2 regions of the Endozoicomonas sp. PH6C genome follow, and region 2 is predicted to be linked to the other one. Evidence: predicted binding sites of a transcription regulator. Region 2 holds the regulator's gene; the other holds the start of a gene.

Region 1 (10,638 bases), 2.5 Mb from region 2:
TCCTCCGGGAAGTACAAGGCACCTTTTGCATAACTTTTCTTGACGGCAGGATTGGCACGTATAACCTCGTCAATACTTAGCAGTGATGAAGGGTAGCCCGTTTGCTGATTTCGTTGGTGTAGCTCTTGCAACATGGCCAACTCCTGGTCATCGGAGGCTATATACCAGCTGCCATTTCTTCGGGCTGAAATATCAAACTGATCTTGCAGGGTCTGATAAATGCTCAGAGAGTCCAGGGCGGTCGGCAGCAGGTCTGCTGTCATGCCGGATGGAACAACCATGCCAAAGTTTCTGACGGTGGCCTGTACCGGTTGACTGTCTTTTTCAACCAGCAGTACCTTATACCCCCGCTTCGCAGCAGCGAAGGCGTGAAAAGTGCCAAGAATACCTGCACCGACAACCATTAAATCGTATTTCAAAGGTGTCTCCCTGTGTTCAAATGTGCTTAAGGATATCGGCCAGGTTGTCGAGCACCAGCGTTGGAGCGGCTGTTGCCAGTTGCTCCCGGGTCTGGGCGCCTGTAGTCACGCCAACCGTGATACCGCAGTGGGCGTTTTTTCCTTCCTCGATGTCAATGGCTGAATCTCCGGCTTTAAGTACCTGTGAACTGTCGTTAATGCCGGTTTTCTCCATGGCCAGCTCAATCATGTCCGGTGCTGGTCTGCCGTTTATTACATCATCCGCAGTGATCAGGGTGTCGAATTCGACCCCGGGCAGCCAGTTCATCTTTTTCAACAGGCCTGTTGCTACCTGGTGGCTATAGCCGGTGTTGAGTGCGACTTTGATGCCTTTTGCCCGCAGCTCTTTCAAAAGTTCGGGGACGCCGTCAAAAGAGGTGACTGCAAGCTCTTCATAGGCCTGTGTCAGTTGTTTTTTAAAGGACTGGAAGATTTGTTCCGAGTCCGAGTGGTCAAAGCCTTTGGACGACAGGGTATCTTTTATGGCCTGATGCTTCTCTTTGCCTGCGCCATGCTCAAGGACTTCGTCCAGAGTGAAATCGTAGCCTGCGTCAACAAGACTCTTCTGAACGGTTTTGTAAACGACGTTGTCTTCATTGACCGTAGTACCAGCCATATCAAAAACCGCGAGTTGAATTTTGTTCATTGTGACCTCTTCTCATTTTTCAGATTCGGAAATTAAAGGGTTTGGACGTTCAGTAAGAAAATGGCTCATACCATTGGCACCGGCAGGTATTAATGACTCTCAAGTCATGGGGCTCACAGTGGTGTCAGCGGCTATAACCACCGCATCCTGCCGCCAATACTCAAAGTCACAGTCAATCAAGACATTCGATTGATCGTAGTTTGTTCGCTCAACCAGCAAACCGGAACTGCCCGTGGTGACCTTGAGGTGTAAAGAAGCCTCGGCATTCAGGCCTACCGGGTACAACCTGAAACTGACCCGGGCATACTGACGGTTATAATGCTCCTGATAGATATCGGAGAGTGATCGAGACAGATCATGCTTGAGCAGATCCGGGAAGTAGGCAGGGTTCATGTAATTTTCAACGTAGAGGACATTTCGCCCATCCACTGAACGAAGGCGTTGCAGCCGATACACCGGGGTCAGAGCTGGAATCTGAAGTAGCTTTTGAACCCCGGGCGGTGCTGGTACCTGTTCAGCATGGATCATTCGGGTACCGGGTACTCTGCCCTGGCGGGTAACGATGGTATGAAAGTTAGCATTCACCGTCGGGTCATAGGTCACTCTTTGCGGAGAAACAAACCAGCCTCTGCGATCTTCGCGATAGACCAGTCCGTCGGCTTCCAGTGATGACAATGACTCTCTGAGAGTAATGCGGGTGGTACCGAATTTTTCACTCAGCAATCGCTCCGAGGGTAGCTTGCTTCCCGGTTTTAATGCCCCGCTTTCTATCTGCTCGTTCAGGGCCGTGCGAATGATTTGATACTGATTTTTTCCCTGTCCCATAAATACTATTCTCTAAGGGTCAATGGATTTTCAACTGGTATAGACCATACTAAACGGCTTTTATGACAATTAAATGATCGCTTTTATGACAATTAACTATTTGCTTGACTGACGTTGGGGGAGCTCTTTTAGCTGTTGTTTCCAGACTGGTATGAATGTGAAATTTTTATGAAGAGTGGTCGCTGGGTATTTACAGAAAAAAGTGTCTCCATCATGATTTTGTACCAATTGGTATATACCAGACGATTGAAATTTCTGTTTCTACAGGTGTCTCATTAAAGTCATGTCTACAAAAGAAGTGCCCACTGTGAAAGAAAAGAGCCTGGAAAATCCTTATCTTCTGTTGACTCCGGGACCCCTCTCAACCTCTGCCAGTGTCCGCGAAGCGATGCTGCGTGACTGGTGTACCTGGGACGATGATTACAACCTTGGCGTGGTTGAGGAGATCCGCAGTCAGCTGATTAAACTGGCCTCGGATACTGATGACTACACCGCCGTTCTCATGCAGGGTAGTGGTACTGCTTCGGTAGAAGCAACCATCGGGTCGGTTATCTCTGATGAAGGGAAATTACTGGTCATTAACAATGGGGCTTACGGTGCCCGTATTGCCCAGATTGCCGAGTATCTGAATATTCCCCACAGTGTTCTGAATTGTGGTGAGATTAATCCGCCGACGCCGGGGGAAATTGATCAGGTACTCTCTGAAGATAAAGCCATCACTCATGTCGCCATTGTTCATTGTGAAACCACAACAGGCATGCTGAACCCTGTTGAAGCAGTCGCACAGGTGGTGAAGAAACACGACTGTATTCTGATTGTTGATGCCATGAGCAGCTTCGGCGGTGTGCCGATTGACCTTGCCGGGCTGGGTATTGATTTTCTGATCAGCTCTGCCAACAAGTGTATTCAGGGCGTACCCGGTTTTGGCTTTGTTATAGCTCGTCGTACTCTTTTGTCCCAATGCAAAGGCCTGGCCCGCTCTCTGTCTCTGGACCTCTATGATCAGTGGCAATGCATGGAAAAGAATCACGGTAAGTGGCGTTTTACTTCCCCCACCCACACCGTAAGGGCTTTCCATCAAGCCCTGGCAGAGTTGATTGAAGAGGGGGGCATTGCTGCCCGTCACAAGCGCTACGCCAGCAATCAGCGTTTGCTCGTCCAGGGTATGACTGAGCTGGGCTTCCGGTGCCTGTTAGACACTGAACTGCACTCTCCGTTTATAACTTCATTTTACTCCCCCGAGCACCCCGATTATGAATTCCTCCGCTTTTATGAGCAGCTGAAAGTGAAAGGTTTCGTCATTTATCCCGGTAAAGTCTCTGATGCTGACTGTTTCAGAATTGGCAATATCGGGGAAGTGTATCCGGAAGACATCAGCCGATTGATTAAAGCCGTTTCCGAAAGCATGTACTGGCAGGAACAGTAATACTGTCAGGGTGTGAACCTGAAAGTAAGCGCTGACTGATAGATGATCTGCCTGAGCCGCTGAGCTGATAGCCAGAGATTGAAAAAACAGCTTCATAACAAAGAGAGGTTATCGGTTAACCTGGTTCACGATCCAGCTTTCTGTAATGCACCGCTTCAGCAAGATGCTTCTGTTGAATGTCTTTGTCCTCATCAATATCCGCCAGAGTTCGGGCCACTCTCAGTATTCGGTGTACGGCTCTGGCTGAGTAACCCAGTTTGTCACACAGCCGGGTCATAAAATCCTGTTCTTGCTTATTCAGTGAACAGTATTCATCCATCTCGCTGGCAGACAATCGGGCGTTGGGTTTCCCCTGCCTGTGCTGCTGGATAGACCTTGCCTGAATCACCTGTTGACGTATTTTTTCAGTTGACAGGTTTTCATCTTCGGGCGGGTTTTCAAAAAGTCGCTCCGTTTTCTGACTGGAAACCTCTATCTGTAAATCAATGCGATCCAGTAAAGGACCTGACAGTTTTCGTTTATAACGTCTGACCTGCTCGGCAGAACACTGGCAGGCTTTCTGTGGGTCTCCAAGATATCCGCAGGGGCAGGGGTTCATGGCGGCAATCAACTGAAAGCCGGCAGGGAAGCTGGCCTGACCTTTGGCTCGGGAAATAACCACTTCCCGGGTTTCCAGGGGCTCTCTCAGTACCTCCAGGGCTACCTTTTGAAACTCCGGCAGTTCATCCAGGAACAGGACACCATTATGCGCAAAGGAAATCTCTCCTGGTCGGGGCTGGCTGCCTCCACCCACCAGGGCGACGGCTGAAGCGGTATGATGGGGGTTGCGAAAGGGTCGCTGTTTCCATGAAGGGGGCTGGCTGTAGGAAGACAAAGTATGTATGGCGGCCACTTCCAGAGCTTCATGGTCATTCATCTCGGGAAGAATTCCGGGCAGGCGACTGGCCAGCATGGTTTTGCCGGTTCCCGGGGGACCGTAGAAAATCAGATGGTGAGCACCAGCGGCTGCCGTCATCAGGCCTCGTTTAGCCTGTTGTTGCCCCTTGACATCCAGCAGGTCGGGATAATCGACAGGGGATTCATTCCTGTTACAGGTGGCTTCTGTAAGATGTTGATTACCGGTGAGATGAGCGCAGACTCCCAGCAGGTTTTCTGCTCCCAACACTCTGGCATCAGGGCAAAGGGCTGCCGCCTGTGCATTCATTTGGGGAAGCAGCAGTGTGTGAGCCGATTGGCTGCAGGCTATGGATGCTGGCAGTGAGCCGGTGATCGGTCTCAGCGCGCCTGACAGGGCCAGTTCACCAAGAAACTCGTAACCTGCCAGAGACTCAGGTTTGAGCTGGCCCGATGCCGCCAGAATACCCAGAGCGATAGGCAGGTCAAAGCGACCGCCTTCTTTGGGAAGATCAGCGGGTGCCAGATTAACGGTAATACGGGAAACCGGAAACTCAAAGCCACTGTTGAGGATGGCACTTCTTACCCTGTCTTTGCTTTCACGAACAGCAGCTTCCGGAAGACCGACCATATTCAGGGCTGGCAGACCTGCCGACAAATGGACTTCAACCGATACCGCAGGCGCATCCAGCCCGGTTTTGGCGCGGGTTTGAACAACAGCTAGCCGCGACATATACACTCCCTTCTTTTTGTGCTTGTTTTTGTTGTTTTGGCACACCGGAATGGAATGCCTTTGCAAAGCTGAAGGGTTGAGAATAGCAGTGATTCAGAGATTTGCTGGCAGAATTGCCCGGCCAGCAGGCTGGCCGGTGCAGAGGTCAGTTAATGATTTTCCAGGAACCGTCTTCCTGCAGGCAAGCCTGACCCCAGGCATCCTCAGTTTGACCACCTACTGTAATGGACTGTTGAAATTCACGGCAAACCAGACCGCTGGAGGCACTTTTGCCTTCTTTGGTAGTAACAACATAGCCGGAGGCATCGCCTTCATCCCAGATGATTTTTTCACCGACAGGCGCTGTAGTGGCTTTGATCTGTGCTTCTTCGTGAGCACGCTGCGCCGCTTCATTGATGTTGTCGAGAATTTTCAGCGTGATGGCCGTAAACGCCAGCCATTTGTAGGCATCGTTGTCATCGTGGTAATGGCCATAGCCGTAGTATGAGTTACCATAGTTTCTTACCACGACAATATTGTTTCTGATCACCCTTTTTCTAGGGGCTACAACGACCAGGTTGTTCTTAATGACCTTTGGGCCATCCCAGCCATTATGACGGTGGTCTTGACGATCATCTCTTCTGTCTTCTCTGTTATCCTGGCGGTCGTCTCGACGCTCTTCACGATTATCCTGACGATCGTCATGACGTTCTTCGCGATTGTCCTGACGGTCGTCTCGACGCTCTTCACGATTATCCTGACGGTCGTCACGGCGCTCTTCACGGATTTCATCCCGATCATTATTGCCCGGGCTTGCATGGACCATTGTTGAGACCGGTGAAAAAGTGGTGAGTAAAACTAAAAACGTAAACAGTCGTTTTATCATATGGGTTCTCTCCAGAGAGGTCTGAAGCTCAATGGCTCCAGACCCGGAAGCTTAGTCGTTCAGCTGCCACTTCTCGGTTGTCTGTTATCAGGCAGACTTACCCATCAGCAGAACACTGGCCTGAACGCGTCCGGTTCCTTCGGTGTCGTAATAGAATCTTACTTTTTCAATGGCCCTTGCTTTGCCGGGCAGGTCAATGACGCGGGAGCTACCGCCTTTTCTGACTTTGCTGCGGATGGCTACTTCACGGCTCTGACCGTTCTCGTAGTGAACAATCACTTTGTCGAAATCCACGTCTGCACCTTTGACCTTGAACTGCAGACGCTTGAAAGCACCGTCTCTCAGACCAACACGGATGGTGTCTACTTCTGCACGACGACTGACTTTCTTTTCGCCCAGAAGCTCCCAGCCAGCCGCAGATGCAGTCTGTGCAAAGCCAGACATCACCATGGTCATCAGCAGAGTAAACATTGAAAGTGCGCGTTTCATAGTGATTGTTCTCCTGAAATTTTCACTATTTGTCCTTGAGGCCATCCTGTCTTTGTAGGGATATGGCCATTGCTACCAAATGGAGTTGAGGCAGTCATCTTAATTTGTAGAGCAATGCTATAGCGAAGAAAGTAGTATCTCTATAGGGATAACTACCGAGGGGGATAATTTTGATTTCGAGTTAACTTATTGATTTAAATTATTTTTTTATACAATGAAAAGTGTCAGTGACGAGTAAAATCTGGCAGTGCGTGGGGCAGCCGTTCTCAGGGCAAGAACGGCCAATGACATCAGCAGCAACCGTCGGACGATCCAGCTTTTTCCAATTCGGCCACTTTCTTTTCGAGGGCTTCCAGTCTTTCACGGGTATGCTTCAGAACCGCGACCTGGGCATCAAACTCGTCACGGGTGACCAGTTCAAATTTGGCCAGAGCACTGCTCACCATTGCCTTGATGTTGTGCTCAATATCTTCCCGGGTCTGGCTTTTCTGCCCACCCAGAACCTGTCCTGCTTTGCCGGCAATACTACCGATAAGGGAGGCTTTATCGATCATCGATTATTCCTGCAATTGCTATGATTTAAAACCGGCAGTGATGATACCACAAGCAGCTATTTCGCCGTGCCTGCTTTTATGTGCTAAATTTCTTATGCCAACGATTCAAATCAAACCTGTATCTGCCCTTGGCTGGTTCTCTCTGTTCGCAAGTCTTATCGTCTCAAACAGCATCAACGCTGCAGATAACTGAGACGACGCCTATACCACGCCAACCGAGGATTTCTCGGTGCACGCAATCAACAATGGTTATAGCTTGTCCGATGCACGACGGGTGCATAATGAGTGGAGCTTGAGCAAATGCTGGGTACAGAAACGTGGGGACCAGGGCCTACCGCTGTTGTACTCAAAATGGACCAGGGCTCGACTTATGGCGTGCTTGCCAATCGTATTTGGGATCTGGCCGCTGAAGATAAGGGTTATGATTTTAATGCTTCTTCTATGTCATAGGCAGGTGATGAACCGTTGCACTAAATAAGTTCACGATTCGAGTGCAACACATGATAACTGAGCTTTGTTGTTGATGCATAAAGTTTAAATAGGTGAGCGAAAATGCTTTTTTTTCATTGTGCGGGTTTTGCTGACTGGTTATTTCCAGAGTCTGGCGCAGTGCCTGCCTATAATCCGCCAGACTCAGTTGCTGGAAGTAGACCATCAGCAGTGCGTAGGACTGTTTTAGCGACGGCCCTTGTTTTAGCAGCCGGTACGGCGTCAGCCTACAATTGTTACAAATCCGACGTTGCTGAATACTTCGGTATTTCCGTTCACAACAACAGCGATCTGGAGCTGCACCTGGATCTCGGTGATCCGAAGCATGGCACTGTGGATCATGAGCGCAACGTCTATATCACACCGCATACCAGGAAGGACACATCTGTGTGCAGCGATGGGCTGTTTACGGGAGTTGAAACCTATATACGTCTATACGATCCCGACTATAGCTATCTGGCAGATTGGTACGTAAAGCAGCCCTACCTTGGCCAAAACACCATCAAATACCATCGCTATACCTACAGCGGGCTCAAGTGTCATACCATCTATTACTATCAGTGGACATACTACAACGATCAAGGAGAACTGCGATGGAATCGCAGCGTAGCTGAGTCTGAACCGCACATGCTCTTCACCCACAGACAGACTATTAATGTAGAGGTAACCTGCGATGGATGAGACTTTTTTATCAACCATTAGCTACAGTTGTCGTTAATGTGCTGTGATTTAAGGCTGGCGATCATGATGCCACTGGCAGCTGATGATCGGTTGCACTAAAAAAGCGCACGATATGAGTGCAAAGTGCATAATAGATGGGCTTTGTTGGTGCATAAACTTTGATGAGCCAACGGGAATGGTCCTTGTTCGCTCTGCAGGCCCTGTCGACAGGTTATTTCAGAATTTGGCACATTGCCTGCATATAAGCCACCAAACTCAGTTGGAAATTAGATCAGCTGAATACTTAGGGCTGGGAGCGCGGATCACAATAACAATGTCCGGATTTTCCCTGTTGGCCAACAGGATTCACTCAGGAGAGCTTTTATGAAGTTGGTATCAGCCATCATTAAGCCATTCAAACTGGACGACGTGCGAGAGGCTTTGTCCGAGATTGGTGTTCAGGGTATCACTGTCACCGAAGTTAAGGGGTTCGGTCGACAGAAAGGACATACTGAGCTTTATCGTGGAGCTGAATATGTGGTTGATTTTCTGCCCAAGGTTAAGCTGGAGGTCGGCATTGCAGATGACTTGCTGGATCAGGTGATCGAAGCCATTTCTTCAGCTGCCAACACAGGAAAGATTGGTGACGGGAAGATCTTCGTTACCAATCTGGAGCAGGCGATTCGGATCAGAACTAACGAAACTGGCGAAGACGCTATTTGATGTTCAGAGCAGCGAGAGACCATAGTCAGGGAGTTCATGGTTCTCAGGGTGCATGCACAACAATAAACAAGTTTTGTCGTTTGCTTAAGATACACTAAAAGCACTTGACGACATTCGCGAAAATAAAAATAGCTAATGTGGAAACAGTTTCCGGGTTGAGGAGACTGTTTTCAGGGCACAAATGCCGTAGCAAAAGACTACTTATCTGCTGAACTTTTTTGGGAGGAGCCCTGTGGAAAATCTGGCTCAAGTGTCGTACGCACTCGATACTTTCTACTTTCTGATGTCCGGTGCGCTGGTAATGTGGATGGCAGCAGGTTTTGCCATGCTCGAAGCCGGTCTGGTCCGTTCTAAAAACACGGTTGAAATTCTGACTAAAAATATCGCCCTGTTTGCGATTGCCTGTACCATGTACCTGCTCTGTGGTTATGCCATTATGTATCCCGGAGCCAATGAAGGCGGTATCCTGCCGGTCCTTGGTTCTCTGATTGGTAATGAAAACACGGTTGCAGCGGTAACTGCCGGTGGTGATGATGCGCCATATTACTCTGCACGTTCAGACTTCTTCTTCCAGGTGGTCTTTGTAGCGACTGCAATGTCGATCGTTTCCGGTGCGGTTGCAGAGCGCATGAAACTCTGGTCTTTCCTGCTGTTTGCGGTCTTCATGACAGGCTTCATCTATCCCGTACAGGGCTTCTGGAAATGGGGTGGTGGATTCCTGAACGAAGCCAACTTCCAGGACTTCGCAGGTTCCGGTGTTGTGCACATGGCCGGTGCTGCTGCCGCTCTGGCAGGTGTGCTGCTTCTGGGTGCACGCAAAGGCAAATACGCTAAAGACGGCGCTGTTAATGCGATCCCTGGTGCCAACCTGCCACTCGCTACCCTGGGCACCTTTATTCTGTGGCTGGGATGGTTCGGCTTCAATGGCGGTTCTCAGCTGAAACTGTCTGATGTTGAAAATGCGAACGCTGTCGCCCAGATCTTTGTCAACACTAATGCTGGCGCTGCTGGTGGTGTCATTGCTGCTCTGATCGTAGCCCGTGTCCTGTTCGGTAAGGCTGACCTGACCATGGCTCTGAACGGTGCTCTGGCCGGTCTGGTATCCATCACCGCTGAGCCGCTGACACCAAGCGCAGTATCTGCCACTCTGATCGGTGGTGTTGGTGGCGCTCTGGTTGTCTTTGCCATTCTGGCTCTGGACAAGCTGCGCATCGACGATCCAGTGGGTGCAATTTCTGTACATGGTGTTGTAGGTATCTGGGGTCTGCTGGCTGTACCTCTGACCAACGACGGTGCAACTTTCGGCGCCCAGCTGTTGGGTATCGGTTCAATCTTCGCCTGGGTATTCCTCTCTTCCCTGATCGTCTGGGCTGCTATCAAGCAGATACTTGGTCTGCGTATTACTGAAGAAGAAGAGTATGAAGGTGCTGACCTGACCGAATGTGGTATGGAAGCTTATCCCGAGTTCATGGGTAAACAGTGATAAGATGTAGGTGATTAAAAAAAGCTGTCGCCGTGTGTCTGTCGCTACAAGCATCGTGGTAGTGGCGACAGTGGTGGGTGCAACCATGTCCTGACAAAAAAAGTAGTAATGACATAAAACAGCTACTTTGACAAAAAAGACCTCGGCAACAATGCTTCAGGTGTTGTGTGACCGAGGTCTCTTTTATGTACCGTAGAAAACCAGGGAAATCCAAGGTTAACGCTGGATTCAAGCAATAAGTGCAATCGACTGCCCGGTGTAGACTTCAAGAGGCGTTCGGTCACCTAAAACTTTTCTTGGCATGGTATTAATCAATAACTCCATCGTTCTGACATCTTCATCAGTCAGATCCCGTAGGAGCCTCACCGAGAATAGACTGCCCTACGCGGCAAC
Region 2 (10,638 bases):
AGATAAATCCTGTATTTTCTGTCATAGTCTTCTGCAAGCGATGTGTCAGGAGATAGCGTTTCTTTTCGCTTCATTCAAGCCTTCAGCATAGGAAAGATGACTGCTTGGCAGGTGGTCAATCAATGCTCCCGACACTGATCGAACAACAACGTTGTGTTAAAAGCCTTCAAGGGCTGAAGGCATAAGATGTCATCAGAGGGCTGCATTATTGTGTCAGAAGTCTGCCAGAGCTTTAGTGTCTGGGTTTTTTTGCCGCAAAAATAAGCATAATAGTAGACGAGTAATTCAGCAGGCTTTGAAGAGATAAGCAAATGATTATGGACTCAGTGATCGGGCATCGAGGTGCAGCTGCTCTGGCTCCGGAGAATACTCTGGCTGGTATTCGGAAGGCGGCCGATTTGAGGCTGAAATGGATAGAGCTCGATGTGACACTGCTGGGAGATGGCTCAGCAGTGATGTTTCATGACCCAACAATGAGCAGGACTTCTTCAGGAAATGGGCATTTGAGGGGAAAGAATCTGGCTCAGGTCGCTACTCTGGATGCCGGACGCTGGTTCTCGGAGGCGTTCGCCGGTGAAAAGGTGCCAACACTTCTTGAAACACTGGCTTTGATCAAGAAACTGAAGCTGAGCCTGAATCTTGAGCTGAAGCCCAATCGCTGCGATTTAAAGCTTTTGGTTGAGGAGGTGGTTGCAGCCATAGAAGCAGCTGATTTCCCCGAGGATCAACTGTTGGTATCGAGCTTTAATCATAAACTGCTGGTTCTGTATCGGGCAAAAGCTGGCAGCAGGATTGGTTGTCTTTTCGAGTCGCTGCCTCGAAACTGGAAATACAAAGCCAGACAGGTTGGTGCCAAAACGATTCACCTGAATGGCAAAAAACTCAAAGAGAAAAACGCGCATGACATCAAAGCGGCAGGTTATGAGTTGTATTGCTATACCGTTAACGACAAGGATATGGCTGATCGATTAAGAGCCTGGGGTGTTGATGGCGTCTTTTCGGATAATCCTGCTTTAATCGCTTGACAGAGTGCCGGGCAGGCACTCGGTTGCGAATGAAGATTAGTGCTCTTCGTCTACTTCTCTCAAGTATTTGAATAGTTTTCTGAAAGCTGCGGGAGGTTTGTCCTGTACGGCTTCCTTTTGAGCGTTACGTACCAGTTGTCGTATGTGTTGATGATCGGCTTCAGGGTATTTGTCGAGGTATTCAGTGAGCACCTCATGCCCCTCGTTTATCAACCGGTCACGCCAGCGCTCCAATTGATGAAAGCGACGGCTGTATTCCTCACTGGTGGAATCCAGGCTGTCGAGATATTTCTGGATGGGTTCCAGCTCCTGGTCTCGCATTAATTTGCCTATGAAGCCCAAGTGCCGTTTGCGGGCATTATTGCTTTTAATTCGCTTGCTCTCATCCAGCGCTTCCCTGAGGCGTTCATTCAGGGGCAGCTTGTCCAACATGGCTGGCTTCATATCCATCAGGCGGGCACCCATGGCCTTGAGCTCGTCCATATCGCGTTTGAGCTCGGATTTGCTGACGTAAATGATTTCTTCAGCGTCGTCTTCAAATGGGGAGAGGTCTTGATCTGACATGGTTCAGGTCTACTTAGAGAGATGCAGGCATTTTACTCCAGTTACGGATATTCAGCTATGAGTGTAGAAGGCTGCCAGACTTGTTTTGGGCCAATGGTGATAGTGCTTATGGTGAATGGTTTGTTTTTCTTTCGCTATGGGCATTTGTGGCTGGGCACGGCACAATAGGACTTACACGTATAATTCTGAAAGGCAGGAATTTCATGGGTGATAAAACCAACGCTGTACTGGATCCCCGCTCTGAAGAGGATCGCCTGAAGACCCTGGTCAGCGATATTCTGGCTGAAGCCCGACGTCAGGGCACAGATGCCTGTGAAGTCGGTGTCAGTCTCGATGCAGGTCTTTCGGTGGGCGTCAGAATGGGTGATGTTGAAACAGTGGAGTTTAACCGTGATCAGGGTTTCGGTATCACCGTTTATCAGGGGAAGAAAAAAGGATCAGCCAGTACTTCAGACAGTACACCTGAAGCCATCAGGGAGACGGTGAAGGCAGCTTGTGATATTGCTGGATATGCTTCGGAAGATCCCTGTGCCGGTCTTGCCGATGCAGAGTTAATGGCGACTGAACTGCCAGAGCTGGACCTTTATCACCCTTGGGGTGTTGGTGCAGAAGAGGCTATAGAGCTGGCTTTGAAGTGTGAGGAAGCTGGCAGATCGTTTAGTAGTAAAATCAAGAATTCTGACGGTGCCAATGTCGGTACTCATCAAGGCTGTCGTGTATATGGGAACAGTCACGGCTTTGTAGGCAGCTATATTTCCAGTCGTCATAGTCTGAGTTGTATATTGATTGGTGAAAAAGCCGGTGAAATGCAGAGAGATTATTGGTACACCGTCGCCCGTGATGGTAATGATCTTGAGTCTGCTGCGGATGTCGGTCGCAAGGCAGCGGAAAGAACGGTGGCCCGGCTGGGTGCCAGTAAAGTCCCTACGGGTCAGGTGCCCGTGCTGTTTGCAGCAGAAGTGGCTTCAGGCCTTGTGTCACACTTGTTGGAGAGTATCAGTGGTGGCAGCCTTTATCGTCGGGCTTCATTTCTGCTGGATCATCTGGGTAAGCAGATATTTCCTGACTGGGTGCGCATCCATGAGCAGCCATACCTGAAAAAAGCACTGGGTTCGGCCAGTTTTGATAATGACGGTTTGGCTACCCGGGCCAAGGATTTTATCTCTGATGGCGTTCTGGCCAGCTATCTCCTGAGTACTTATTCTGCCCGTAAGCTGGGCATGAAGAGTACGGCTAATGCCGGGGGTGTCAATAACCTGTTCCTTGACTGCAATGCAGGCGGCAGGGAAGAGTTATTGAAACAGATGGGAACGGGCTTGCTGGTGACCGAGTTGATGGGGCAGGGTGTGAATATTGTCACAGGTGATTACTCAAGAGGTGCGGGCGGCTATTGGGTTGAAAATGGCGAAATACAGCATCCTGTCTCTGAAGTGACTATCGCTGGAAACCTGAAAGATATGTTTATGAATATGGTGGCTGCGGGGAGTGATTATGATCGCAGAGGGAGTATTCAGACCGGTTCGATTCTGATCAGTGAGATGACTCTGGCGGGTGAGTGATAAGGGTTCAGCCTGTTATCTATTTGGCTGAGTATAAAAGCAGGTTAAATGAATGATAATCACATCTTTAAAGCTAAAGAATTGGCGGAACTTCCGTGATGCTGAGATCAATTTGGCCCAGGTTTCTTATATTGTCGGACCGAACGCGTCCGGTAAGTCAAACTTACTCGATGTTTTCAGGTTTATAAGGGATATCTGTAGAGCCGATGGCGGAGGACTTCAGAAAGCTGTGAAGGACCGTGGGGGTATCACAAGACTGCGTTGTTTGCACCATCGTCGAGATACGGAAGTAAAAATAGAAGTTTCTATGTCAGAAGGAGGACAATCGGATGCTGCAAGCTGGAAATATGTACTGGCCTTCAAAACAGAAGGTAAGGGTGCACAGAGGATTATGATTTCCAGCGAAGAAGTATGGAAGAATGGCAAAAGAATATTAAATCGACCTGATAAAGACGATAAAAAAGATGCTTTGTTGTTAACTGAGACTCACCTGGAGCAGACCCGGGCAAATAAAGAATTTAGATCAATCGTTACAAGTTTTTCGGAGGTCACTTATCTCCATCTTGTTCCGCAGCTGCTTAAATATGCAGATCATATTGGCGGGAACAGGCTGGAAAACGATCCTTTTGGGCAAGGCTTTCTTGAGCGATTGGCCAGAACTCCAAAAAAAACCAGGGATTCGAGACTAAAAAAGATTGGGGATGCACTTTCCATTGCCGTACCACGATTTAAAGGCTTGAGATATATACAGAACGAAAGAGGTCAACCTCATCTGGAAGCGCAATATGAACATCATCGTCCAAATGCAGGGTGGCAATCAGAGGAGCACTTTTCTGATGGAACCTTGAGATTGTTGGGTATTCTTTGGAGTTTGTTGGAAGGTAAGGGGGTTCTGCTACTGGAAGAGCCAGAATTATCACTCCACAATGCTGTAGTGGAGCAAATTCCTTTGATGATTGATCGAGTTCAAAGAAGGGCAAAAACGAGAAGAAGGCAGGTCATCATAAGCACTCACAGCGAAGCAATTCTGAATAATGAGGGTATTGATCCAAAGAGCGTAATCATTCTGGAGCCCGGCAGAGAAGGTAGCCAGATTCGAACAGTCAGCAAGGCTGAAAATAAAGCACTTGAAGCGGGTTTGACAGTGAGTGAAGTGATATTGCCTAAAACCCGACCCGCAAATGTCCAGCAGCTAGGGTTGTGGGGATGATACCGCTGTATGTCGCTACTGAGGATCAGTTGAGTAGCGCAGTAGCTGTTTCAATGATAAGGACTGTAGATAAGAAAGGGCTCTTTGATATTCAGATGATAAAGCCCACGGGTAATGGTCAGTTAAAGAGTAAATTGTCAAAATATATAAACCTGTCGTATACGTATCCCGTCTTGATGATAACTGATCTTGACAGGATTTCATGTGCTCCGATTCTGATTTCTCAGTGGCTTGGTCAACAGAGAGTGCCTGATAATATGCTTTTCAGAGTTGCCGTGAGGGAAACGGAAGCATGGTTGCTTTCAGACTCGGATGGCTTTTCGCAATATTTTCAGATTCCTTTGTTGAAAGTGCCAGATCATCCCGAAAATTTAGATGACCCCAAACTTATGCTTTTGAATCTGATTCGAAGGTACGGATTACAGAAGGATAAGCTGGAAATCTTGCCTCCAAAAGTTAGTGGGTCAAAAGTCGGTATCGGATACAACAATAGTCTAATCACTTTTGTAGAGAGAGAGTGGGAAGCAGAAAGAGCCTCTTTGAGATCAGATAGTTTGAGTAAGGCTATGGGGCGCCTTCAAGAGTTATCAGACAGACTCCAGTGTCAGCCATAAAACAAGGCCGCCAGTCCCAGAAAGGATAGGAATCCAACAACATCGGACACTGTCGTTAGTATTATGGTGCCAGCTAATGCGGGATCTATGTTCATGGATTTGAGAACAACGGGCAGGCTGGCACCGACAATAACGGCAGTGCTGAGATTGATGATCATAGCACAGGCGATCACCAGAGAAATGACCGGGTCATGAAACCATAAGTAGGCAATCAGGGAAACCAGAGCAGCCCAGAGTATGCCATTGAGAAACCCTGCCATTAATTCACGACTGAGCAGCCATCGAAGGTTGGTCCGACTGATCTGGCCCAGTGCCATGCCTCGAATCACCAGGGTCAGAGCCTGTCCGCCAGCATTGCCGCCCATTCCTGCAACAATGGGCATCAGGACAGCCAGGGCAACGACCTTGTCTATGGTAGCCTGAAACATACCTATGACAGAAGCGGCAATAAAGGCTGTTATCAGGTTGATACCCAGCCAGACTGCACGCCGACGGGCTGTCTTCAGTGCGGGAGCAAAGGTGTCTTCATCGTCATCCAGGCCTGCCATGCTCATCATGGAGTGTTCGGCTTCTTCCCGGATAACATCTACCACGTCGTCAATCGTAATGCGGCCTAGAAGCTGACCATGCTCCGAAACTACTGGTGCTGATACCAGATCCTGCCGTTCAAACAATTGCGCAACCTGGCTGTCTTCCATATCGGCAGCGATAGGTTTCAGATCGGTCTGCATTACTTCAAAAACTGTGGCTGAAGGGGATGTGGTCAGGAGAACGGATAAAGGCAATGCCCCAATGTATTCGTCTCTGCGGTTGACGACAAACAGACTGTCTGTCATCTCCGGAATATCCTTGTGACGCCTGAGGTAACGAAGCACAACATCAAGCGTACTGCTGGGTCGGATGGTGATGACATCAGTATTCATCAGTCCACCGGCTGTGTCTTCCGGATAAGAGAGAACGGCTTCTACCCGTTGCCGGTCCTGGCTGTCCATAGAATCCAGCACTTTTCGGGTGATGGCGTCGGGTAGCTGCTGTAGCAAGTCAGCTATGTCATCAACGTCCTGACCTTCGGTAATGACTTTGAGTTCTGCCACATTCATCCTGTCCAGGAAAAACTGCCGGACTTCGTCGCTCAGCTCCTGCAATACGTCGCCTTCCATCTCTCGATCGATCAGGCGCCAGAGAAGGCTGCGAAGTTTGGGAGGGGAAGATTCAAGCAGGTGTGCCGCATCCGGAGCCGGAAGACCATTCAGCATACGCCTGAGTTCAGGAGAAACGCCGTGCTCAAGGGCTTCGTTGAGCTCCTGAAATGCCTTGTCTCCGATACTCAGTTGCAGCTGTTGTACCATAGATGCGTATCCGGTTTTTTTGGTAGAAGTGTCTGAGTATCGAACTTCTGTTCTTTTAACCATCAAGTCTGATAGTCAGACTCAGTCATTTCACATGTTATTCTTTGTTAGCTTTGCCGGGCTTTCAATCTCTGGCAAAGCTTTTCGAGAGACCAGTATAAACAGGGATTTAATGATGAAAAGGGTGACTACTCACCCTCTTCAAAAAAATCATTGATCAGATTGCACAGAGCCGAACAGGCCTCTTCTTCATCATGGCCTTCAAATGTCAAATCAAGGACAGAGCCTTTTCCAGCAGCCAGCATCATGACGGCCATGATACTTTTCCCATCCACTTCACGGCCGTTAAAGCTCACCTTCACCTGGCTGGCAAAAGCCGTCGTTGTAGAAACAAATTTGGATGCTGCCCGAGCATGTAAACCAAGTTTATTAATAATGGTGATCTGCTTCTGGATCATTATTTGGAAAGCTCCCGATGTCTGACCTGAACACAGTCAAAACGTTCTTTGAGCCACTCGCCCAGTTTTTCACTAATAAATACGGAACGGTGCTGCCCCCCGGTACATCCGATCGCAATCGTCATATAACTGCGCTGTCCGGATTCGAACCTTGGTAACCATTTTTCCACGAATGTGCTGAGATCTTCAAACATCTCATTCACCATGGGTTCTGATGCCAGAAAATCTTTAACTGGCTGATCCTGGCCAGTGAAGGATCTTAAGGCTTCAACCCAGAAAGGATTAGGCAGACAGCGAACATCAAAGACGTAGTCGGCATCAACTGGCATACCGTGCTTGAAGCCAAAGGACTGAATCATCAGGGTCATACTTTTGCTGGTGGAGCCGCAGAGTCGTTGTCTTATCTGTTCTCTGATTTCATGGACAGACAGTGGCGAAGTGTCCAGCCTAATATCAGCTTCTTCAGCCAGTGGGGCCAGCAGTTTCTTTTCCAGATTAATGGCTTCTGTCAGGGAAACCTTGTCATTGCTCAGAGGATGGCGACGGCGTGTCGAACTATAGCGCTTCATCAGGGTGTTGCTGTCTGCGTCGAGAAAGATTACTTGACACTCAACCCCCTGTTTTTTCAACTTTTCCAACAATGTCGGGAAGCGTTCCAGAGAGCCGGGCACATTACGAACATCGAGGCTGACAGCCATACGGTGCGGTTCGACCAGGTTGCTTTTAAGATTGGTTGGCAGATCATTCAGCATGCTGGCAGGAAGGTTGTCTACACAGTAAAAACCCTCATCTTCAAGGGCGTGAAGGGCGGAGCTTTTGCCGGAGCCTGAACGTCCACTGATGATGACCAGCTTCATGGTGTGTCCTTCCCGATTGTTTGACTGTGTAAACAGGTCTCTCACCTGGTTCCGAGTGAGGCAAGTCTATCAAAACCTAATGAGATTAGAACCAGTCGCTTTCTTTTATTTCTAGCATAGTCCGGATATTTCTATTCCATGCAGTTTTGAAGGATAAATAGGCTTTGTAGTGACAAAAGTGAAGAAGAAAGGATTTCTGAGCAAGAAACATTTTGCCTGCTTCTGTTATCAGATCAGCAAGCAAAATATTTTTTATCTACAGTCGTTAAACGGGGGAACAGATGATGCTGTAAAGTGCCTCGGAATTTTCTGCCGCTCGCATCTGACTTAACAATACTTCTGATTGAAAGCGCTCAGCGACAGCCTGCAATATATTGAGATGTTCCTGAGTATTTTCTTCCGGAACAATAAGTGCGAACACCAGATCGACCGGCTGCTTGTCCACAGAGTCAAAATCTATGGGTTCAGACAGTTTGATCAGAAGTCCGGTAGGATGCTGACAAGCACTGGAGCGACAGTGAGGCAGGGCTATGCCTTTGCCCAAACCGGTGGTACCGAGTCGCTCTCTGTTAATCAGCTTGTTAAACAGATCCTTGGTTTTGATAGCGGGAACATGCTCACTGATGATTTCCGCAACAATTTCCAGGATTTTCTTTTTGCTGGCCCCCTGCACATCGCAGAGGGTGCGCCCGGGGGTTAGAATGTTTTCAATAATCATACAACGATCGATGCTTACAGGCGGCCGTTGGCACCCTGTAGCCGGTCAAGCGTTTTCTCTTTGTGTTTTACCAGTTGTCGATCCAGTTTGTCCGACATGTCATCAATGGCAGCGTACATATCTTCAGCCTCAGCGGTTGCATTAATATCCGCCCTACGAACATGTAGAGTCGCTTCCACTTTGTGCTTCAGTTTCTCAACACTCAGAGTGACCTGAACGTTTGTAATCTGATCAAAGTGGGCGGCAAGGCGGTCGAGTTTCTTGGTGACATAATCTTTCAGAGCCTCAGTCACCTCTACATGATGTCCACTGATGTTGACTTGCATGTAACGCTCTCCTGCTGATCCCGATTCTCGACATTGGACTGCCCCCGGGATTGTACGGGCAACCCTGATTGAAAGTCTATCACTGTCAATGACAGTTAGCGCTGTTCTGAGACAAAAAATCTATGGGGCGATTTGTGGTATAAGGGCTTGTTACCTCAATCGCTGAAGGCTCAGATAAGCTGCTTGCGTTCATTCGATGGCGGTATATTCATTGATTCACGATATTTGGCGATGGTTCTCCTGGCCACTTTGATCCCCTGGTCCCCCAGCAAGCCGGCGATTTTGTTATCACTCAGTGGTTTTTTAGGGTTTTCATCGGATACCAGTTTTTTAATCAAGGCTCTGATGGCTGTTGATGAGCACTCTCCACCAGTGGCTGTGCTGACATGGCTGGAGAAAAAGTATTTCAGCTCAAACACGCCTCTTGGAGTGTGCATGTATTTCTGTGTAGTGACCCTGGAAATAGTGGACTCGTGCATATCCACTGCCTGAGCAATGTCTGCCAACACCAGGGGCTTCATGGCCTGCTCACCCTGCTCCAGAAAATCTTTCTGAAATTCAACAATCTTGCCGGCTACTTTCAGTAAGGTTTCGTTACGACTTTGCAGGTTTTTCAGAAACCAGCGGGCTTCCTGCAGCTGGTTCTTCATAAAGACATTGTCACGACTGTTGTTGGCACGTTGCACCATTGAGGCGTAATTGTTGTTGATGCGAAGTCTGGGCAGGGATTCTGAGTTCAGTTCAACCGCCCAGCGGTCCCTGACTTTGGTGACCGAAATATCGGGGGTGACGTATTCCGTGTCCGCCTGGCCGATTTCTGATCCGGGCCTCGGGTTGAGGCTTTGAACAAGGTTAAGGGCTTCCCTCAGTTGATGTTCTTTGAGACGGGTACGCCGCATGATTTGGGCATAGTCACGACTACCCAGAGCCTGTAGATGATTCTGGATCAGCAGACGTGCTTCTTTCAGGAAGTGGGTTTCTTGTGGCAGTTGATTGAGTTGAACTTCGAGACATTCTTTCAGGTTGGCGCTGGCACAACCCACCGGATCAAAGTGAAGAATCCGTCGTTGCATGACCTGAAGTTCTTCAAACGCCAGTTCCTCTACCTGTTCCTGTAGCGAGAGATAAATTTCTTCCAGGGAGTGAGTGAGGTACCCGTCATTATTGATGGCTTCGATCACAGCCAGGCCCATCAGCCTGTCTCTGTCAGTCATGGGAGTCAGGTTTAACTGCCATTCCAGATAGTCCTGGAGGGACTCATTGGCCCGGGAGCGGGCAAAAGGATCATGTTCTTCATCGGTTGCAGCGGGCAGGCTGGAATAGACATCATCCCATCCGGAGTCAACGGGCAGGTCATTGGGTATGCTGTCAGCCCACTGGGGTTCTTCTGGTTCCGGGGGCTGTTCTGCTTTTTCATTGAAGTCAACAGGCTGTTCCCCTTCATCACCAGATGCAGGTGGTTCCTCAACGGACTCTTCAGACTCCAGCATCGGATTGGATTCAAGAACTTCCTGGATTTCCTGCTGAAGGTCCAGAGTGGAAAGTTGCAGAAGCCTTATGGCCTGCTGCAGCTGAGGTGTCATGGTCAGCTGCTGGCCCATTTTTAGCTGTAAGGATGGCTTCATAGGCAACTGTATACCTTTACTTCGGTGTCTGCACTGAGGGTGCCAGATTTGATGCCATCAGCGCCTGACAGTTATATCTCAGTGTCTGCTCATTATTTTGATTGGGCTACTCTCCATGTCACTGGGATTATAATCACATCTGAAGCTTCGGGAAAGTGATTCATCAAGTCAGCCATGCAACATTCAGAACAAGAGTATGAAAATAAATCAGCTCAACATCTTTGCCCGCTTCTTTCGCGAGACCAGTCAAGAGATGATCAGAGACTGAACTGATGCCCGAGATAAACGTCACGAACCTTTTGATTAGCCAGGACAGTCTGACTATCACCCTCG

What was found. Region 2 encodes sigma-54, which starts transcription at its own class of promoters, with help from an activator protein. Its sites were predicted from a motif close to TGGCACNNNNNTTGCTNT; they were not measured.
Region 1: glnK (P-II family nitrogen regulator) is a predicted target of sigma-54. The motif match lies at 8,285-8,302, and genes of this name have one in related genera.

Annotation. Positions count from the first base shown of each region.
Region 1 covers NZ_CP185342.1:584,705-595,342, forward strand. Annotated here, with positions in the region: gene ACOMG9_RS02365 (TIGR03364 family FAD-dependent oxidoreductase) at 1-419, opposite strand, end outside; gene ACOMG9_RS02370 (phosphonatase-like hydrolase) at 436-1,104, opposite strand; gene phnR (phosphonate utilization transcriptional regulator PhnR) at 1,204-1,929, opposite strand; gene phnW (2-aminoethylphosphonate--pyruvate transaminase) at 2,213-3,355, shown strand; gene ACOMG9_RS02385 (YifB family Mg chelatase-like AAA ATPase) at 3,471-4,982, opposite strand; gene ACOMG9_RS02390 (RT0821/Lpp0805 family surface protein) at 5,128-5,787, opposite strand; gene ACOMG9_RS02395 (DUF2541 family protein) at 5,935-6,336, opposite strand; gene ACOMG9_RS02400 (accessory factor UbiK family protein) at 6,627-6,890, opposite strand; gene ACOMG9_RS02405 (hypothetical protein) at 7,176-7,340, shown strand; gene ACOMG9_RS02410 (hypothetical protein) at 7,443-8,060, shown strand; gene glnK (P-II family nitrogen regulator) at 8,424-8,762, shown strand; gene ACOMG9_RS02420 (ammonium transporter) at 8,995-10,245, shown strand.
Region 2 covers NZ_CP185342.1:5,236,646-5,247,283, reverse strand. Annotated here, with positions in the region: gene ACOMG9_RS19310 (glycerophosphoryl diester phosphodiesterase) at 312-1,025, shown strand; gene yjgA (ribosome biogenesis factor YjgA) at 1,062-1,589, opposite strand; gene pmbA (metalloprotease PmbA) at 1,793-3,148, shown strand; gene ACOMG9_RS19295 (AAA family ATPase) at 3,201-4,358, shown strand; gene mgtE (magnesium transporter) at 4,963-6,321, opposite strand; gene ACOMG9_RS19285 (HPr family phosphocarrier protein) at 6,510-6,779, opposite strand; gene rapZ (RNase adapter RapZ) at 6,779-7,636, opposite strand; gene ACOMG9_RS19275 (PTS sugar transporter subunit IIA) at 7,902-8,354, opposite strand; gene hpf (ribosome hibernation-promoting factor, HPF/YfiA family) at 8,369-8,680, opposite strand; gene ACOMG9_RS19265 (RNA polymerase factor sigma-54) at 8,851-10,305, opposite strand; gene lptB (LPS export ABC transporter ATP-binding protein) at 10,563-10,638, opposite strand, start outside.